DNA from 2 places in the Streptomyces sp. NPDC059534 genome. Region 1 is predicted to be linked to the other one. Evidence: riboswitches for the same ligand, from Rfam matches in the RefSeq annotation. Region 1 holds a riboswitch; the other holds the start of a gene.
The links. A riboswitch is a leader RNA that binds a small molecule or an ion and turns the genes downstream of it on or off. The one in region 1 is predicted to bind cyclic di-AMP.
Positions count from the first base shown of each region.

Region 1 (7,750 bases):
TCACCCCCCTCGCGTCGGCCGTCCGCTCCCGAGCCTCGGGGCTCCCCGAGGACCGGATGTGGGCCGCGGATCCGGCCGAGGTGGCGCTGTCCGTGCTGGCCACCTGGAAGGTGGTGGACGCGGCGGTCAAGCGCCTGACGGCGGTCGCGGCGGGAACGGCCGGGTCGTACGGCGCCAGTTACGAGCAGATGGGGGCCGTCTGGGGCATCACCCGGCAGGGCGCCCGCAAGAAGTGGCCGAACGCCGTCACCCGTCCGGCCGCCGCGGCGCCGGGATCGACCGTCGCACTCGAACTGTGCGGCGGGACGGCCGAGCTGACGCGGGAACCCTCGTCCGGCGGCTGGAGGTGGACGGGCGAGGGCGCCGACGGGTCGCACGGCGAGACCGGCCGCGGCCTGACCCACCCGACGAAGGAGGAGGCCGCGGCCCATGCCGGCGCCTTCCTGAAGGAGCACGCCGCCGCCGACCGGTCCTAGAGCACGCCCTCGCCCCCCCCGCCATGCCCCCGTCAGGCCGGGGACAGGACCGTGAGGAGGTGCGCGACCTCGTGGGCCACGGCTGCCCGTGCCGGGGTGAGGTAGTGCCGGGGGTCGACGGCGGTCGGGTGGTCGGCGAGGTGGGCGCGGACGGCCCGGGTGAACGCCTTGTTGAGGTGGGTGGAGACGTTCACCTTGGTCATGCCGGCGGCGATCGCGGAGCCGAGGTCCGCGTCGGACACGCCCGAGGAGCCGTGCAGGACGAGCGGGGTGTCCACGGCGGCCCGCAGCCGGGCGATGAGGTCGAAGTCGAGGACCGCGTCCCGGGTCAGCATCTGGTGGGCGCTGCCGACCGCGACGGCGAGGGCGTCGACGCCGGTGGCCGCGACGAAGGCGCGGGCCTCGTCGGGGTCCGTCCGCACGCCCGGGGTGTGGGCGCCGCCCTTGCCGCCCACCTCGCCGAGTTCGGCCTCGACCCAGACGCCGTGCCGGTGGCAGTACTCCACCACCTCGCGAGTCGCCGCGACGTTCTCCGCGTAGGGGAGCTTCGAGGCGTCGAACATGACGGAACCCAGGCCGAGTCCCACCGCCTCGCGGACGAGGTCGGGGTTCTCGGCGTGGTCGAGATGGACGGCGACCGGGGTCTTGGCGGCGCGGGCGATCGCCAGGGAGGCGAGCGCGACCGGCTCCAGGGCGCCGTGGTAGCGGACGGTGTTCTCGCTGATCTGGAGGACCACGGGCCGGTCGGCGTCGGCGGCGCCGGTCACGATGGCCTGGGCGTGTTCGAGCTGGAGGACGTTGAACGCCCCCACGCCCGTGCCCGCCGCGCGGGCGCGGCGGACGATCTCATCGGTGGGCGTCAGCGGCATGGTCCTTCTCCCGGGTGGTCGAGCGGTTGGCGGCGGTCAGGCATGGACGTCGGCCAGGACCACGGAGCGGGTCAGGTTGCGGGGGGTGTCCGGGTTCAGGCCCTGGGCCTCGGCGACGGCCACCGCGAGGCGCTGGGCGCGGATCAGGTCGGCGAGCGGGTCGAGGTCGCTCTCGGAGAGGGTGCCGCCGACCTTGCGCACGTCGTCCGCGAGTCCGGCCGGCAGGACGCCGAAGCCCCAGGTCACCCGGCCGGGCCTGGTGATGCTGATGGGGCCGTGGCGGTACTCCATGGCCGGGTACGCCTCCGTCCACGCGCCGGCCGCCTCGCGCATCTTCAGGCCGGCCTCGAGGGCGAGCCCGTAGGTCCAGCCGCTGCCGAGGAAGGTGAACTGCTCGGCCGTGAGCACCTCTTCGACGAGGGGGGACGCGAGGGCCTGTTCGGCGTCGCGCGCGGCCTCCTCGACGGTGGCGACGCCGTCGGGCAGCGCCTCCTCGGCCTCCAGGTGGGCGCGGAACAGGGCGAGGGCGGTGGTGGCGAAGCGGGTCTGGACGACCGACTCCTCGTCGGCGAAGTCCAGCACGGCGACGTCGTCGGCGAGGTCCATCACGGGGGTCGTGGGGTCGGCCGTGACCGCGCCCGTGGGGACGGTGCCGCGCAGGCGGGTGAGGACGGCGAGGACCTCGCTCGTGGTGCCGGAGCGGGTGATGGCGACGACCCGGTCGTAGTGGCGGCCGAAGGGGAACTCCGAGGCCGCGAAGGCGTCGGTCTCGCCGTGCCCGCCGGACTCGCGCAGCTCCGCGTAGGCCAGGGCCATGAACCAGGAGGTGCCGCAGCCGATCACCGCGACCCGCTCCCCGCGTCGGGGCAGGGCGGCGACGTGCTGGGGCAGGGTGCGGGCCGCCTGGCGCCAGGTCGCCGGCTGAGAGGCGATCTCCACGGCGGTACGGGTGGTGGTCATGCGAGGCTCCTTGCAAGAAGAGTGCACGATGATGAGTGAAACTGCTCGAAATCAAGGACATTCAAGCAGAAACATGCATCGCCTTTCCAGATCCCGCACCCATCGGCAGATAGAATCGGACGCGCGCACGAGCGGGAGGGAAGGACGCATGTCCAAGCACGAACGGTGGAACACGCTCCTTGAGCTGCTGGCGGCCTCGGGAAAGGTGGAGGTGGAGGACGCGGCGATCGCACTGGACGTCTCCGCCGCCACGATCCGCCGGGACCTCGACGAACTCGCCGAGCAGCAGCTGCTGGTACGGACGCGCGGCGGGGCCGTGGCACACGGCGTCTCGCACGAACTGCCGCTGCGCTACAAGTCGACACGGCACGCGCCGGAGAAGCGGCGGATCGCGGAGGCCGCGGCCGATCTGGTCGCACCCGGCGACGTCGTCGGCCTCAACGGGGGCACCACGACGACCGAGGTGGCACGGGCCCTGGCCCTGCGCTTCGCGAGCGGCCGAGCCGAGGCGTCACCGGCGACGGCGTCCGGGGGCCCCGCGCTGACCGTCGTCACCAACGCCCTCAACATCGCCGGCGAACTCGCGGTGCGGCCCCAGATCAAGATCGTCGCCACCGGCGGGGTGGCCCGCCCCCAGACGTACGAGCTGGTCGGCCCGCTGACCGTCGGGGTGCTCAACGAGGTCGTGCTCGACGTGGTGATCCTGGGGGTCGACGGGGTCGACGCCACCCTCGGCGTGATGGCGCACCAGGAGGACGAGGCGAGCATCAGCCGGCTCTTCGCGGAGCGGGCGAGCCGGGTCGTCGTGGTGACCGACTCCTCGAAGATGAGCCGCCGCGCGTTCGCCCGGATCTGTGGTCTGGACCGGATCGACGTGCTCGTGACGGACACCGGCATCGCGCCGGAGACGGTCGCCCAGCTCACCGAGGCCGGCGTGCAGGTGATCACCGTCTGACTCCATTGGTCCGTGGGCGGACCAATTCGGGCCCCGTTTTTCCTGGCCTCTGTCTGTTAACCCAGTAATTACGGCACAGCCGTATACCTTTAAGCTCCCCTCCCCCATCATGTGTCCGACGTGCCGCTGGGGCACACCGTGACACGAGAGGCGGGGCATGCTTCCCATCAGCCGCAGGGGATTCGTCGGGATCGGCGCGGGGCTCGTGGCGGGTGCGGCGCTGCCGCCGGTGCCGGCGTCCGCCGCCGCGACCGCGGCCACCGGCACGCTCACCGACGTCCGGCACGTGGTGATCCTCATGCAGGAGAACCGCAGCTTCGACCACTACTTCGGCACCCTGCGCGGCGTGCGCGGCTTCGCCGACCGCGCCGCGGGCAACCTCCCGGGCGGCTGGGGCATGTTCAACCAGCCCAACTGGGGCGGCCGCCACTACCCCTGGAAGCTGAGCGACACCCCGCCCGCGGGGGGCGTCGACGGCGAGACCCTCGCGCAGTGCAACGGCGACCTGCCGCACAGCTGGACCTCGCAGCACGCCGCCTGGAACAAGGGACGCCTCGACAACTGGGTGACGGGCGTGGGCAACACCCGGTCGCTCGGCCACCTCGACCGCGGGGACATCCCCTTCCACCACGCGCTCGCCGACCACTACACGATCTGCGACGCGTACTTCTGCTCGACGCTCAGCGCCACCGGCCCCAACCGCACCTTCCTGTGGAGCGGCAAGATCGACGGCTCCAGCAAGGACGGCGGCGACGAGTCGGGGCTGACCTGGGAGACGTACGCCGAGGCACTCCAGCGCGCCGGAGTGAGCTGGAAGGTCTACCAGAACGCCCAGGACAACTACGGCGACAACGGCCTCGCCTACTTCAAGAAGTTCACCGACGCGCGCCCCGGCGACCCGCTGTACGACCGGGGCATGGGCTCGGTCCCCAAGGTGACCGGCTCGACCCCGGACGACATCGCCGCGGCGATCCGCGCCGACGTCCTCGCGGGCACGCTCCCGCAGGTGTCGTGGGTGGTCGCGAACGAGGCGTTCTCGGAGCACCCCTACGCGCCGCCGGGCGACGGCGCGCACTTCGTCGATCTCGTCTACCGGGCGCTGGCCGCCGACGCCGACGTCTTCGACTCGACGGTGCTCTTCCTCAACTACGACGAGAACGACGGCTTCTTCGACCATGTGCCGCCGCCGGTCGCTCCGCCGGGAACGCCGGGCGAGTACCTGGACGGCGTGCCGATCGGCCTGGGCTTCCGCGTCCCCATGCTTGTCATGTCCCCGTGGACCCGGGGCGGCTGGGTGAGTTCCGAGGTCTTCGACCACACCTCCGTGCTGCGCTTCATGGAGACCTGGACGGCCGCCCTCGGCACACCGGCGACCTGCCCCAACATCAGCGCCTGGCGCAGGAAGGTGACAGGAGACCTGACCGGGGTCTTCGACTTCGCCCACCCGGTGTACGGCGTGCCCGCGGGACTCCCCTCCACCGCGAAGGTGATAGGCCAGGCGACGTGCGGGCCGCTGCCGAACCCCGCGCCCCAGAACAACGCCCTTCCCGCGCAGGAGTCCGGCACCCGTCCGGCCCGCGCCGTGCCGTACCAGGCGAACGGCAACCTGGACCGGTTCGAGTTCGGGGCCGCGGGCAAGATCCTTGCCTGGTTCTCGATGACGAACCAGGGAGCGGAGGCCAAGCGCGCGGCGCACTTCTCGATCCACCCGCACCAGTACCGCGACACGGCCGCCTGGCAGTACACGGTCGACCCCGGCGGCACGGCCTCCGACTACTTCAACATCGGCACGGGCTCGGGCTCCGGCAAGTACGACATCTCGATGATGGGCCCCAACCGCTTCCTGCGCCGCTTCATCGGCGACGCCTCCAAGGCGGGCAAGGCCGTCGAGGTGGCGGCCCGCTTCGCGACCGAGCCGGGGACGGGGAAGACGGCCCTGTGGTTCAGGATGACCAACGCCTCGGGCGGGCCCGTCACCTTCACGATCCGCTCGAACGCCTACCGCACGGACGGACCATGGACGTACACGGTGCCCGCGAACTCCAGCCGTGAGGACTTCTTCAACGCGGTGGCGTACCAGGGCGGCTGGTACGACTTCACGATCCTCGCCGACATCGACGGGACCTGGTCACGCCGGTACACCGGGCACATCGAGACCGGGGCGCCCAGCGTCAGCGGCTGACCCGCTCCCCGGTGTGCCGGGCCGCCCCGGCGCGCCCGGCACACCGGGGGCCGTCAGCGGCCGGCCTGCGCGGCCCGTTCGATGGTCGCGTCGAGCAGGGCCACGGCGTCGTCGGCGGTACGGCCCGGAGCCCGGTTCCACGGTCCGATCAGGTCGTGCCACCCCCGCGACCGAAGCTCGGTCATGATCCAGGCCGCCGCCTCGTTCATCGTGTCCCCGCTGCCGTGGCCGAGCCGGTGCGCGGCGAGCAGCGCGCCGCAGACGCACCGGGCCCCGCGGACGTCGCGCAGCCTGTACGGAGCGTTCTGCCAGCCCCACTCCGTCAGTACGAGGCGCGCGTAGCCCAGGTGGACCGACGGGCGCAGGTCGGCGCTGCCGATGCGGCGCCAGACATGCAGCCGGTCCGGCAGGGCGGCTCCGATCCGGCCGGGCAGCCGGCGCTCGGCCGGCAGGGGCGGCGGCAGGGCGTCGAGCGCGTCGGCCACGAGCCGCTCCACCGGCACGGTCAGCAGTTTCCGCCAGCTCTCCGTTCCCGGCGGCGGGCCGGCCGGGGCGAGCGGTTCGTCGGTGGCCCAGTCGGTGACGATCCGCTGCCACGTGGCGCTCTCGTAGAGCGCGGCGGCCTCGCGGTCGACGGCGTCGGGGCTGAGCAGGGAGGTGGCGGGGGTCATCCGGTGGCTCCTCGGTCGGGGTGGCTTCATCTTTCAGGATGAATGTCGGTTTTGCGACTTTTGCCCTTGAGTGCCCGCATAGCGACAGGGGCTTTTCCACCCACTCCCCTATTAACAGATTTACCGTGCATATTCGGACATTGAGACCCTGGTGATGCGACTCACTTTCCGGGCGGTACCGCGACGACCGGAATCCGCGCGGCCCGTGGGGCACAAGGAAGTTAGCCGCACGGGAGAGCCGGTCGATCTTGAATTCCATGAATTAAGTGATCCTTTTGCCGCGACGGCCACTCCGGACCTCTTGTTATCCGTCGCATTACTGGCCTACGGTCACCTCCATTCGAGCGGATCGCCTAATCCTGCCACCGCTTGAAATACCTCCCTTTCACCCGACGGCAGGAGCGGGGGACCCACGAATACGCCGGCCCGGAATCCGGGACGGCTCGGGGTGCAGCCGCGTGCGCGCGGCCGGACATCTCCCGTCCGAACCCGACAGCTCACCCCGCAGGCGCCGGAGAGGAATCCGTCATGCCTGCTCACGGTACGCACCGCCGCCCCCGACGCCGCCCCGTCTCCCAGGGACTCGCCCTGGTCGGCACGGGTGGAGTCGCCCTCGCCCTCCCGCTGATCGCCCCGGCCGTGGCCGGCGCCGCGCCCGTGTCCGGCGCCCCGGAATTCACCACCCGCGCCGTTTCCGCCCCCGCGGCCACCGCAGCGGCACCGACCGTGACCAAGGCTCCGGCCGCCCCTGCGGCCGCCCGCACCTACACGGTCGTCAGCGGCGACTCCCTTTCCCTGATCGCCCACAAGAAGGGAATTCAGGCCGGCTGGAAGGACCTTTACCACGCGAACAAGAGCGCCGTGGGTGACAATCCGTCACTTATTCACCCGGGCCTCGAACTGACACTTCGTCGGGATTCCGCCAAGGTCACCGCCCCCAAGGCGAAGAAGGCCGCCTCGACCGAGCGGGCGAGCCGCTCCGAGCGCCGGGCGCCGGCCCCGTCCGCCGCCACCAACACGGGTGCCTCGGCCGCGCAGGCCGCCCCGGCCGCCGCCCCCGCCGCCCCCGTCCAGGCCGAGCCCGCCGCCGCCACCAACTACGCCGACAACCTCGACGGCTGGATCCGCGAGTCGCTGGCCATCATGGCTCAGCAGGGCATCCCCGGTTCGTACGACGGCATCCACCGCAACGTCATGCGCGAGTCCTCCGGCAACCCCCAGGCCATCAACCTGTGGGACTCCAACGCGGTGGCCGGCACGCCCTCGAAGGGCCTGCTCCAGGTCATCGAGCCGACCTTCCTGGCCTACCACGTGCCCGGCACGTCCATGGACCTCTTCGACCCGGTCGCCAACATCACCGCCGCGTGCAACTACGCGGCCGACCGCTACGGCTCCATCGACAACGTCAACGGCGCCTACTGACCCCGGAAGTGCTCGCTGAACCAGGAGGTGGCCAGCGCCGCCACCTCCTCCAGGGCGCCCTTCTCCTCGAAGAGGTGCGTGGCGCCCTCCACGACGGCCAGCCGGTTCTCGCACCGCAGCAGTGACCGGGCCCGCCGGTTGAGGTCCAGGACCAGCGCGTCCTCGCCGCCCACCACCAGGAGGGTCGGCGCCCGCACGGCGGCCAGCCGGTCGCC
Region 1 covers NZ_JBHWAQ010000005.1:224,417-232,166, forward strand. The annotation lists gene ACFVZH_RS08655 (hypothetical protein) at 1-476, shown strand, start outside; gene ACFVZH_RS08660 (ketose-bisphosphate aldolase) at 509-1,345, opposite strand; gene ACFVZH_RS08665 (SIS domain-containing protein) at 1,382-2,305, opposite strand; gene ACFVZH_RS08670 (DeoR/GlpR family DNA-binding transcription regulator) at 2,454-3,260, shown strand; gene ACFVZH_RS08675 (phosphocholine-specific phospholipase C) at 3,418-5,442, shown strand; gene ACFVZH_RS08680 (hypothetical protein) at 5,496-6,113, opposite strand; cyclic di-AMP (ydaO/yuaA leader) riboswitch at 6,454-6,637, shown strand; gene ACFVZH_RS08685 (transglycosylase SLT domain-containing protein) at 6,642-7,535, shown strand; partial or broken gene ACFVZH_RS08690 (hypothetical protein) at 7,529-7,750, opposite strand, start outside.

Region 2 (7,750 bases), on a different contig from region 1:
GTCGGCCGCTCCGTGTTCGAGGAAACGGAGCTCGCCGCCCGGCCGCAGCACCCGGCGCACCTCCCCGAGGGCCTGCGGCACGCTCCGTACCGTGCACAGGACGAGCGAGGCGACGGCCGCGTCGAAGGAACCGTCCTCCGCCGGGAGCGCCTCCGCGGTGCCGGGCAGCACGGTCACCGGGACGGGGGCCCGCCGCGCGGCCTCCTCGGCGAGGCGCCGCAGACGGGGCTCGGGCTCGACGGCCACGACCTCGGTGACCCCGGCAGGGTAGTGCGCGAAGTTCAGTCCGTTCCCGGCCCCGATCTCGACGACCCGGCCGGCGAGGCCGGAGAGCAGCTCCTCGCGCAGGGCGCCGAGTCCGCCGCGTCCTTCGGCCGACACGCTCACGCGCGCGTAGAACCGGGCGAACAGGGGGTGATGGACGCGGGGTGCCCGGGTTCCGGGCCGTGGCGGGGTCACCGTACGCCCCTCACCCGGTCACGAAGCAGAACTCGTTGCCCTCCGGGTCCCGCATGACCTGGAAGGAGCCCTGCTCGTCGGTCACGAGCCCGCCGACCCTGACCGCGCCGGCCGCAAGCGCCTCCTCGGCCGCCCGGTCCGGGTCCGGGACCTCCAGGTCGAGATGGACCCGGTTCTTCACCGCCTTGCCCTCGGGCACGCGCTGGAAGGCGAGCCGGACGAACTCCGGCGGATCGACGTACGACCAGTCGTCACTCCGGTCGACCGGATCGCCCCCGAGGAGCCCGGCCCAGAACCGGACGAGGGCGGCCGGACCGGCACAGTCGAAGACGATCTCCTGAACGTGAGCGCGCATGGCCCCAGCCTACGGAGTCACCGTCGCCGGGGCCGTGCGGATTTCAGACCCCGACCGCGTCGGCGAACGCCGCCGCGTCCCAGGCGCCGCCGAGCGCCGGGGCCAGCCAACCGCCCGCCGCCGCCCGGAACTCCGCCGGAGCGAGCGATCCCGAGCCCTCCGGAACCGCTCCGAGCAGGGGCGCGTCCGCCGACAGCGGCAGGTCGGCGAGGTTGCAGCGCGCCGCGAGGTCGGGCGCGGCCGGCCAGCTGCCGACGACGACGCCGAGCTGGTCGATGCCGCGCGCCCGCAGTGCCTCGCCCGTCAGGGCGGCGGTGTTGAGGGTCCCGAGACCGGCCGGGACCACCACGAGGACCGGGGCGCCGAGGAGCGCGGCCACGTCGGCGAGCGTGCCGCCCTCCTCGTCGAAGCGGACGAGGAGCCCGCCGGCGCCCTCCACGAGCACCAGGTCGTGATCGGCGGCCAGCTTCCGGGCGGCGTCGGCGACCTCGCGGGGCCCGACCGGGGCCATCCCGGCCCGCAGGGCGGCCGTGCCCGGGGCCAGCGGCTCCGGGAAGCGGCCCAGTTCGGCCGAGGTCACGGCGCCGGAAAGCCGGACGACCTCGTCCGCGTCGCCCCGCTCGTCCGGCCCGACTCCCGTCTGCGCGGGTTTCAGGACGGCGACCGACCGCCCCGCGGCGGTGGCCACGGCGGCGACCGCCGCGGTGACGACGGTCTTGCCGATCTCCGTCCCCGTACCGCTGACGACGATGATTCCCACTGCTGCCCCGCTCCTTCCGTTCAACCCGTTCAACCCGTTCAACCCGTTCGGCCCGCGCGGGCGGTTCAACCCGTGCGGGCCGGTCAGCCCGCCGCCGCGGCCGCGAGGACCGCCGCGCAGATCCGGGCCAGGTCGTCGCCGCCGGTCACGTACGGCGGCATCGTGTAGATCAGGTCCCGGAACGGGCGCAGCCACACGCCCTCCCGGACCGCCGCGCGCGTCGCCGCCGCCATGTCGACCTCGTGGTCGAGCTGGACGACGCCGATCGCGCCGAGCACCCGTACCTCGCGCACGCCCGGCAGGTCGGCCGCCGGCGCGAGGCCCTCCCGCAGCCCGGTCTCGATCCGCTTGACCTCGACCTCCCAGTCCTGGGAGAGCAGCAGGTCGAGCGAGGCGAGGGCCACGGCCGAGGCGAGCGGGTTGCCCATGAAGGTCGGCCCGTGGGCCAGGATCGGCACCTCGCCCTGCGAGATCCCGTCGGCGACGCGGCCCGTGCAGAGCGTCGCCGCCATCGACAGGTAACCGCCGGTCAGCGCCTTGCCCACGCACATCACATCGGGGGAGACGCCCGCCTGATCGGCGGCGAACAGGCTGCCCGTGCGCCCGAACCCGGTCGCGATCTCGTCGAAGACGAGCAGCACGTCGTGCGCGTCGCACGCCTCGCGCAGCACCCGCAGGTAGGCCGGGTCGTGGAAACGCATCCCGCCCGCGCCCTGCACCACGGGCTCCACCACCACGGCGGCCAGCTCGTGCGCGTGGCGCCCGATCTCCGTCCGCAGCAGCTCGGCGTACGACTCCTCGTACGCGGTCGGCGGCGCGTCCACGAAGACCTGCCGCTGGAGCACCCCCGCCCACAGCTCGTGCATCCCGCCCTGGGGGTCGCAGACCGACATCGGCTGCCAGGTGTCCCCGTGGTACCCGCCGCGCCAGGTCAGCAGCCGCTGCTTCTCGGGACGGCCGAGGGAGCGCCAGTACTGCAGGCACATCTTGGCCGCCACCTCGACGGAGACGGAGCCCGAGTCGCTGAGGAAGACGTGCCGCAGCGGCTCGGGGGTGATCTCGACGAGCCGGGCGGCGAGCCGGACGGCGGGCTCGTGGGTGAGCCCGCCGAACATGACGTGGCTCATCCGGTCGAGCTGGCCGCGTACCGCCTCGTTGAGCACGGGATGGTTGTAGCCGTGGATCGCCGACCACCACGACGACATGCCGTCGACCAACTCGTCCTGACCCTCGGCGGGTTCGGCGAGCCGCAGACGCACACCGGACGCGGACGCGACGACCAGCGGTTCCGCGCGGCCCGGCATGGGGCCGTACGGGTGCCAGACGTGCGCCCGGTCCAGGGCGAGGAGTTCGTCGTTACGCATTCGGGGCCAGGTCGGTGCCGGCGCCCCGGCGGCGTACCGCCACGAGATCGGGCCGGGCGCCGTTCGGAGCGGTGTCCGCCTCGGCCGCGGGGGCCTCGGCCGGCTCCGCCGCGTGACCGCCGCAGGGGCCGCAGCCGCCACCGGCGTGCGAGCCGCAGCCCGCGCCCTCGGCGGACGTCTGCGTGCCGCAGCCGGTGCCCTCCGCCGAGCCGTGCGAGCCGCAGCCGCCGCCCGCCGCCGCGAGCGCGTCCGCGCGGTGTGCGGGCAGCGTGGTGGTCCCCGCGCCCTCCACCTCGAAGCCGGCATCCGCGATCATGTCCAGGTCGGCCTGGCCGGCCTGGCCCTCGCTGGTCAGGTAGTCGCCCAGGAAGATCGAGTTCGCGATGTTCAGCGCCAGCGGCTGCATCGAGCGCAGGTGCACCTCACGGCCGCCGGCGATCCGCACCTCGACGTCGGGGCAGACGAACCGGACCATCGCCAGGATCCGCAGACAGCGCTGCGGGGTCAGGTTCCACTCCTTGGCGAGCGGGGTCCCCTCGAAGGGGATGAGGAAGTTGACCGGAACCGAGTCCGAGTCCAGGTCGCGCAGCGCGTAGACGACGTCGACCAGGTCCTCGTCGGTCTCGCCCATGCCCGCGATCAGGCCGGAGCACGCCGACAGACCGGCGGCGTGCGCCTTCTGCACGGTGTCCACCCGGTCCGCGTACGTGTGGGTCTTGGTGATGCCCTCGTACGTCGCCTCGGACGTGTTCAGGTTGTGGTTGTACGCGTCGGCGCCGGCCTCCCGCAGCCGCTCCGCCTGGCCGTCCGAGAGCAGACCGAGGCAGGCGCACACCTCGACGCCCTCGTTCTGCTCCTTGATGGCCTCGATGGTCCTGCCGACCCGCTCGACGTCGCGGTCCGTCGGACCGCGGCCGCTCGCCACCAGGCAGACCCGCTTGGCCCCGCCCGCGACGCCCGCCGCGGCGGCCTGGGACGCCTCGTCCGGCTTCAGCCAGGTGTACTTGAGGATCTCGGCCTTCGAGCCGAGGCGCTGCGAGCAGTACGAGCAGTCCTCGGGACACAGCCCGGACTTCAGGTTGACCAGATAGTTGAGCTTCACCCGACGCCCGAACCACTGGCGGCGCACCTTGCCGGCCGCAGCCACCACATCGAGCAGTTCGTCGTCGGACGTCGCCAGCACGGCGAGCGCTTCTTCACGGGTCGGCAGCTCGCGCCGCAGCCCCTTCTCCACCAGCGTGTTCAGCAGGTCCATAACCTGAGATCCTTGCCTACCGCCCGCCCCCGGGCCAAGGAGGAACCGAACAAACGCCCCCGATTGGGGTGTGTGGATGACCACATCCCGACCTCGGCTCCCTCCGGCTAGTGTCTGTGCGCTGCCTACAAAAGGATCGCCGCATGCCACAGGCCGACGACGCACGGGCCGCGGGCCCGCGCCGTACCGCGTTCGACTGGACCGACGCCGAGGCGCGCCGCCGGGCGGAAGCCGGTCTCGTCCGGACGCTGCGGCCCCGGGCGGCCGAGTCGGACCTCCTCGACCTGGCGAGCAACGACTACCTGGGGCTCACCCGCCGCACGGAGGTCACCGAGGCGGCGGCCGAGGCCGCACGGCGCTGGGGCGCCGGTTCCACCGGCTCGCGGCTCGTCACGGGGACCACCCGGCTGCACACCCGCCTGGAGCGCGAGCTCGCCGACTTCTGCGGCTTCGAGGCCGCCCTCGTCTTCTCCTCCGGCTACACCGCCAACCTCGCCGCGCTCACCGCGCTGGGCGGCCGGGACTCCCTGATCGTCTCCGACGCCGCCAACCACGCGTCGATCGTCGACGGCTGCCGGCTGGCCCGCGCCGAGGCGGCCGTCGTCCCGCACGGCGACCCCGAGGCCGTACGCAAGACCCTGGACGCGCACCCCGGGCACCGGGCCCTGGTCGTCAGCGACTCCGTCTTCTCCGTCGACGGGGACAAGGCCCCGCTGTCCGAGCTCGCCACGGCCTGCCGTGCCCACGGTGCCGGCCTGGTGGTGGACGACGCCCACGGCTTCGGCGTGCTCGGCGACGGAGGCAGGGGAGCCGTCCACGAGGCCGGCCTCGCCGGCGACGAGGACGTCGTCGCCACCCTCACCCTCTCCAAGTCCCTGGGCAGCCAGGGCGGCGCCGTGCTCGGCCCCGCCCGAGTGATCGAGCACCTGGTGAACGCCGCCCGCACCTTCATCTTCGACACCGGGCTCGCCCCCGCCGCCGCGGGCGGCGCGCTCGCGAGCCTGCGGCTGATCGCCGCGGAACCGGGCCTCGCCGGACGGGCCCGTACCGTCGCGACCGTCCTGCACCGGCGGCTCACCGAGGCCGGCCTCACCGCGGCCCGGCCCGACGCGGCCGTCGTCTCGGTCCGGGCTCCCTCCCCGGAGGCGGCGCTTGCCTGGGCGGCGGACTGCCGCGAGCAGGGTCTGGTGGTCGGCTGCTTCCGGCCGCCCTCGGTGCCCGACGGCATCTCGCGGCTGCGGCTGACGGCCCGGGCCGACCTGACCGACGCACAGGTCGAGCGTGCGGTGGAGACGATCCTGCGGACGGCGCCCGTCGGCTGACGCGACGGCGGCCCAAGCGCGTGCGCGGGCCGCAGAGTTCACCGCTTCGGGCGACAGATGGGGACATATCTTGGTGGAACCCCGCCCGGGGCGGCACGATCGGTGGCACTCTGACGCGAAGTGCAATCCGGGGCGGTGTTCCCGGCGGGAAAGGGACTGCGTCGCATGGCAGATCACCAGGAAGCATCCGTCACGCTGCCGAGCGATCCCGCCTCGGTGCCCACGGCCCGGCGGTACGTCGCGGACGTCCTCACCGGCTGGGGCCTCGACGGCGCCGCGGACGCCGCCGACGCGATCCGCCTGATCGTCTCGGAGCTGGCCACCAACGCCGTCCTCCACACCTTCGGCCAGTCGCCGACGTTCACCGTCGACGTCCGTCTGGTCCGCGAGGAGGTGCTGCACATCGGCGTGACCGACAGCCATCCCCGCCGACCCCGCCGCCTCCCGGCGGCGGTCCAGCAGGACAACGGCCGCGGCCTGGTCATCATCCGCTCGCTCGCGGCGGAGGCCGGCGGCCGTTTCTCCGTCACCCCGACCGCGGAGGGCGGCAAGACGGTCTGGATCACCCTCCCGTGGACGGCGGCCCCGGTTCCGAGCTGCTAGGAGGTGTCCTGCCGGTCAGGCCGGATCGGGGAGCCCCAGGCTCTGTCCGGCGGAGGAGGGGGCGGCGCCACCCCACACCTCACTCCGGTCCGGGGGCCCGCGTCAGCGGGCGGGGGCCGTCATCGGACGCGGCCGTAGTAGACCTTGGACGACCAGATCCTGTCGAGCTTCACCCAGGAGCCCGTCTTGGGCGAGTGCCAGATCTTGCCGCCGCCGGCGTAGATGCCCACGTGGTAGACCCTCCCGCCGGAGTGGAAGAAGACCAGGTCCCCCTGTTGTCTGCTGGACGCGGAGATGTGCCGGGTCCTGTTGTACTGCTGCTGCGCGGTGCGGGGCAGCGACTTGCCCGCCTTCTTGTACGCGTAGAGCGTCAGACCGGAGCAGTCGAACCGGGTGGGGCCGGTGGCTCCGTACCGGTACGGCGATCCCTTCTTGGACGCGGCGACGCTCAGTGCCTGGTTCGCGTGTGTGGTCGCTGCCTGGGCCTCCGGCGCCGCTCCTGGTGCGAGCAGCGTGCCGCCGACGGCGGCGAGGGTGAGAGCCGAGACGGCTCCGGCCCGGGACAGCAGGGACGGGACGTGCATCTGCGCAGTCATGCGCAACCCTTCGTCAGCCGCCTGCGAAGGATGACCTGTCGGGTTCGGGCTGGCGAAGATGCCCGGCCGCGGCTGCGGCTTCACCCCAAGGAACGGCCTCGCTGCCGGAACAGCGCGTACGCCCCGTAAAAATCGGGTCCTCCACTCCTGCCGATCCAATCCTGTCGACCAGACGTCCGGGACAGCGGCAGGACTCGGCGTCCGCCCGGACCGCCCCGCCGTGGTGGCGGGGGCTTGTCGTCGTCAGGGATCTTGACTCACGACATGGGCGAAAACCGAGTTGAAACGGCGATATGTGAGGCTCCTCACGACTGATCCATTCAGGTGGACAGGCAGCCTTTGTGATCTTTGGAGGTTTGGCCGACGAGCCCCGTACCAGCGGCGGAACGTCCGATTCCGCCAAATGCGTACACCTGTTGTGCAACTCACCCGCTGCAAATATCGACTCGTCGACTACGCCGAACGAGCTATGGATTCTGCGGCGCGCGTCGGCCGTCCGGCCCTCGACACGACACGCCGGAATGTCAACTCGCCCGAGTGTGGGGGACGGTGACCCGGTCCGCCCGGCGCTCGCCGTCCAACACCCGCAGGGCGCGCGCCAATGTGTCCGCGTGCACCTCGCTCTCGCCCCGCATATGCATGAGCGTCAGGGCCGCGCGCAACGCCTCCGCGCGCCCGACCAGGGCTTGCGCCGCCCGCAAGGCCCCATAGGTATGCGATCCCCTGGATGGATTGATCTTCCCCAGGAGGTCCACGACTTCGAGGTAGGCGTCGATGAACTCGCCCTCGGCCCCCGTCAGGGCGGGCAGCGGCGGCAGCTCGGGGACCACGGCCGCCTCACCGTGCCGCGCCGCCGGCGGAGGCCCGCCGGCTGGTGACGACGTGGTCGGCCAGGCCGTACGCGACCGCCGCCGGGGCGTCCAGCACCGTGAGGCGGTCGAGGGCGGCGTCGATCCGCTCCCGGCTCTGTCCGGTGTGCTCGGTGAGCAGCCCGGCCACCATGGCGCGCTGCCGGAGCAGTTCGCGCGCGTGCACC
Region 2 covers NZ_JBHWAQ010000019.1:158,229-165,978, forward strand. The annotation lists gene ACFVZH_RS23140 (class I SAM-dependent methyltransferase) at 1-459, opposite strand, end outside; gene ACFVZH_RS23145 (VOC family protein) at 470-814, opposite strand; gene bioD (dethiobiotin synthase) at 858-1,574, opposite strand; gene ACFVZH_RS23155 (adenosylmethionine--8-amino-7-oxononanoate transaminase) at 1,658-2,938, opposite strand; gene bioB (biotin synthase BioB) at 2,931-4,193, opposite strand; gene ACFVZH_RS23165 (8-amino-7-oxononanoate synthase) at 4,337-5,515, shown strand; gene ACFVZH_RS23170 (ATP-binding protein) at 5,681-6,118, shown strand; gene ACFVZH_RS23175 (C40 family peptidase) at 6,238-6,714, opposite strand; cyclic di-AMP (ydaO/yuaA leader) riboswitch at 6,718-6,924, opposite strand; gene ACFVZH_RS23180 (hypothetical protein) at 7,239-7,544, opposite strand; gene ACFVZH_RS23185 (ATP-dependent Clp protease proteolytic subunit) at 7,552-7,750, opposite strand, start outside.
Region 2: it holds a riboswitch for cyclic di-AMP, as region 1 does, so the genes downstream of both, ACFVZH_RS23175 (C40 family peptidase) here and ACFVZH_RS08685 (transglycosylase SLT domain-containing protein) in region 1, are expected to answer to the same signal.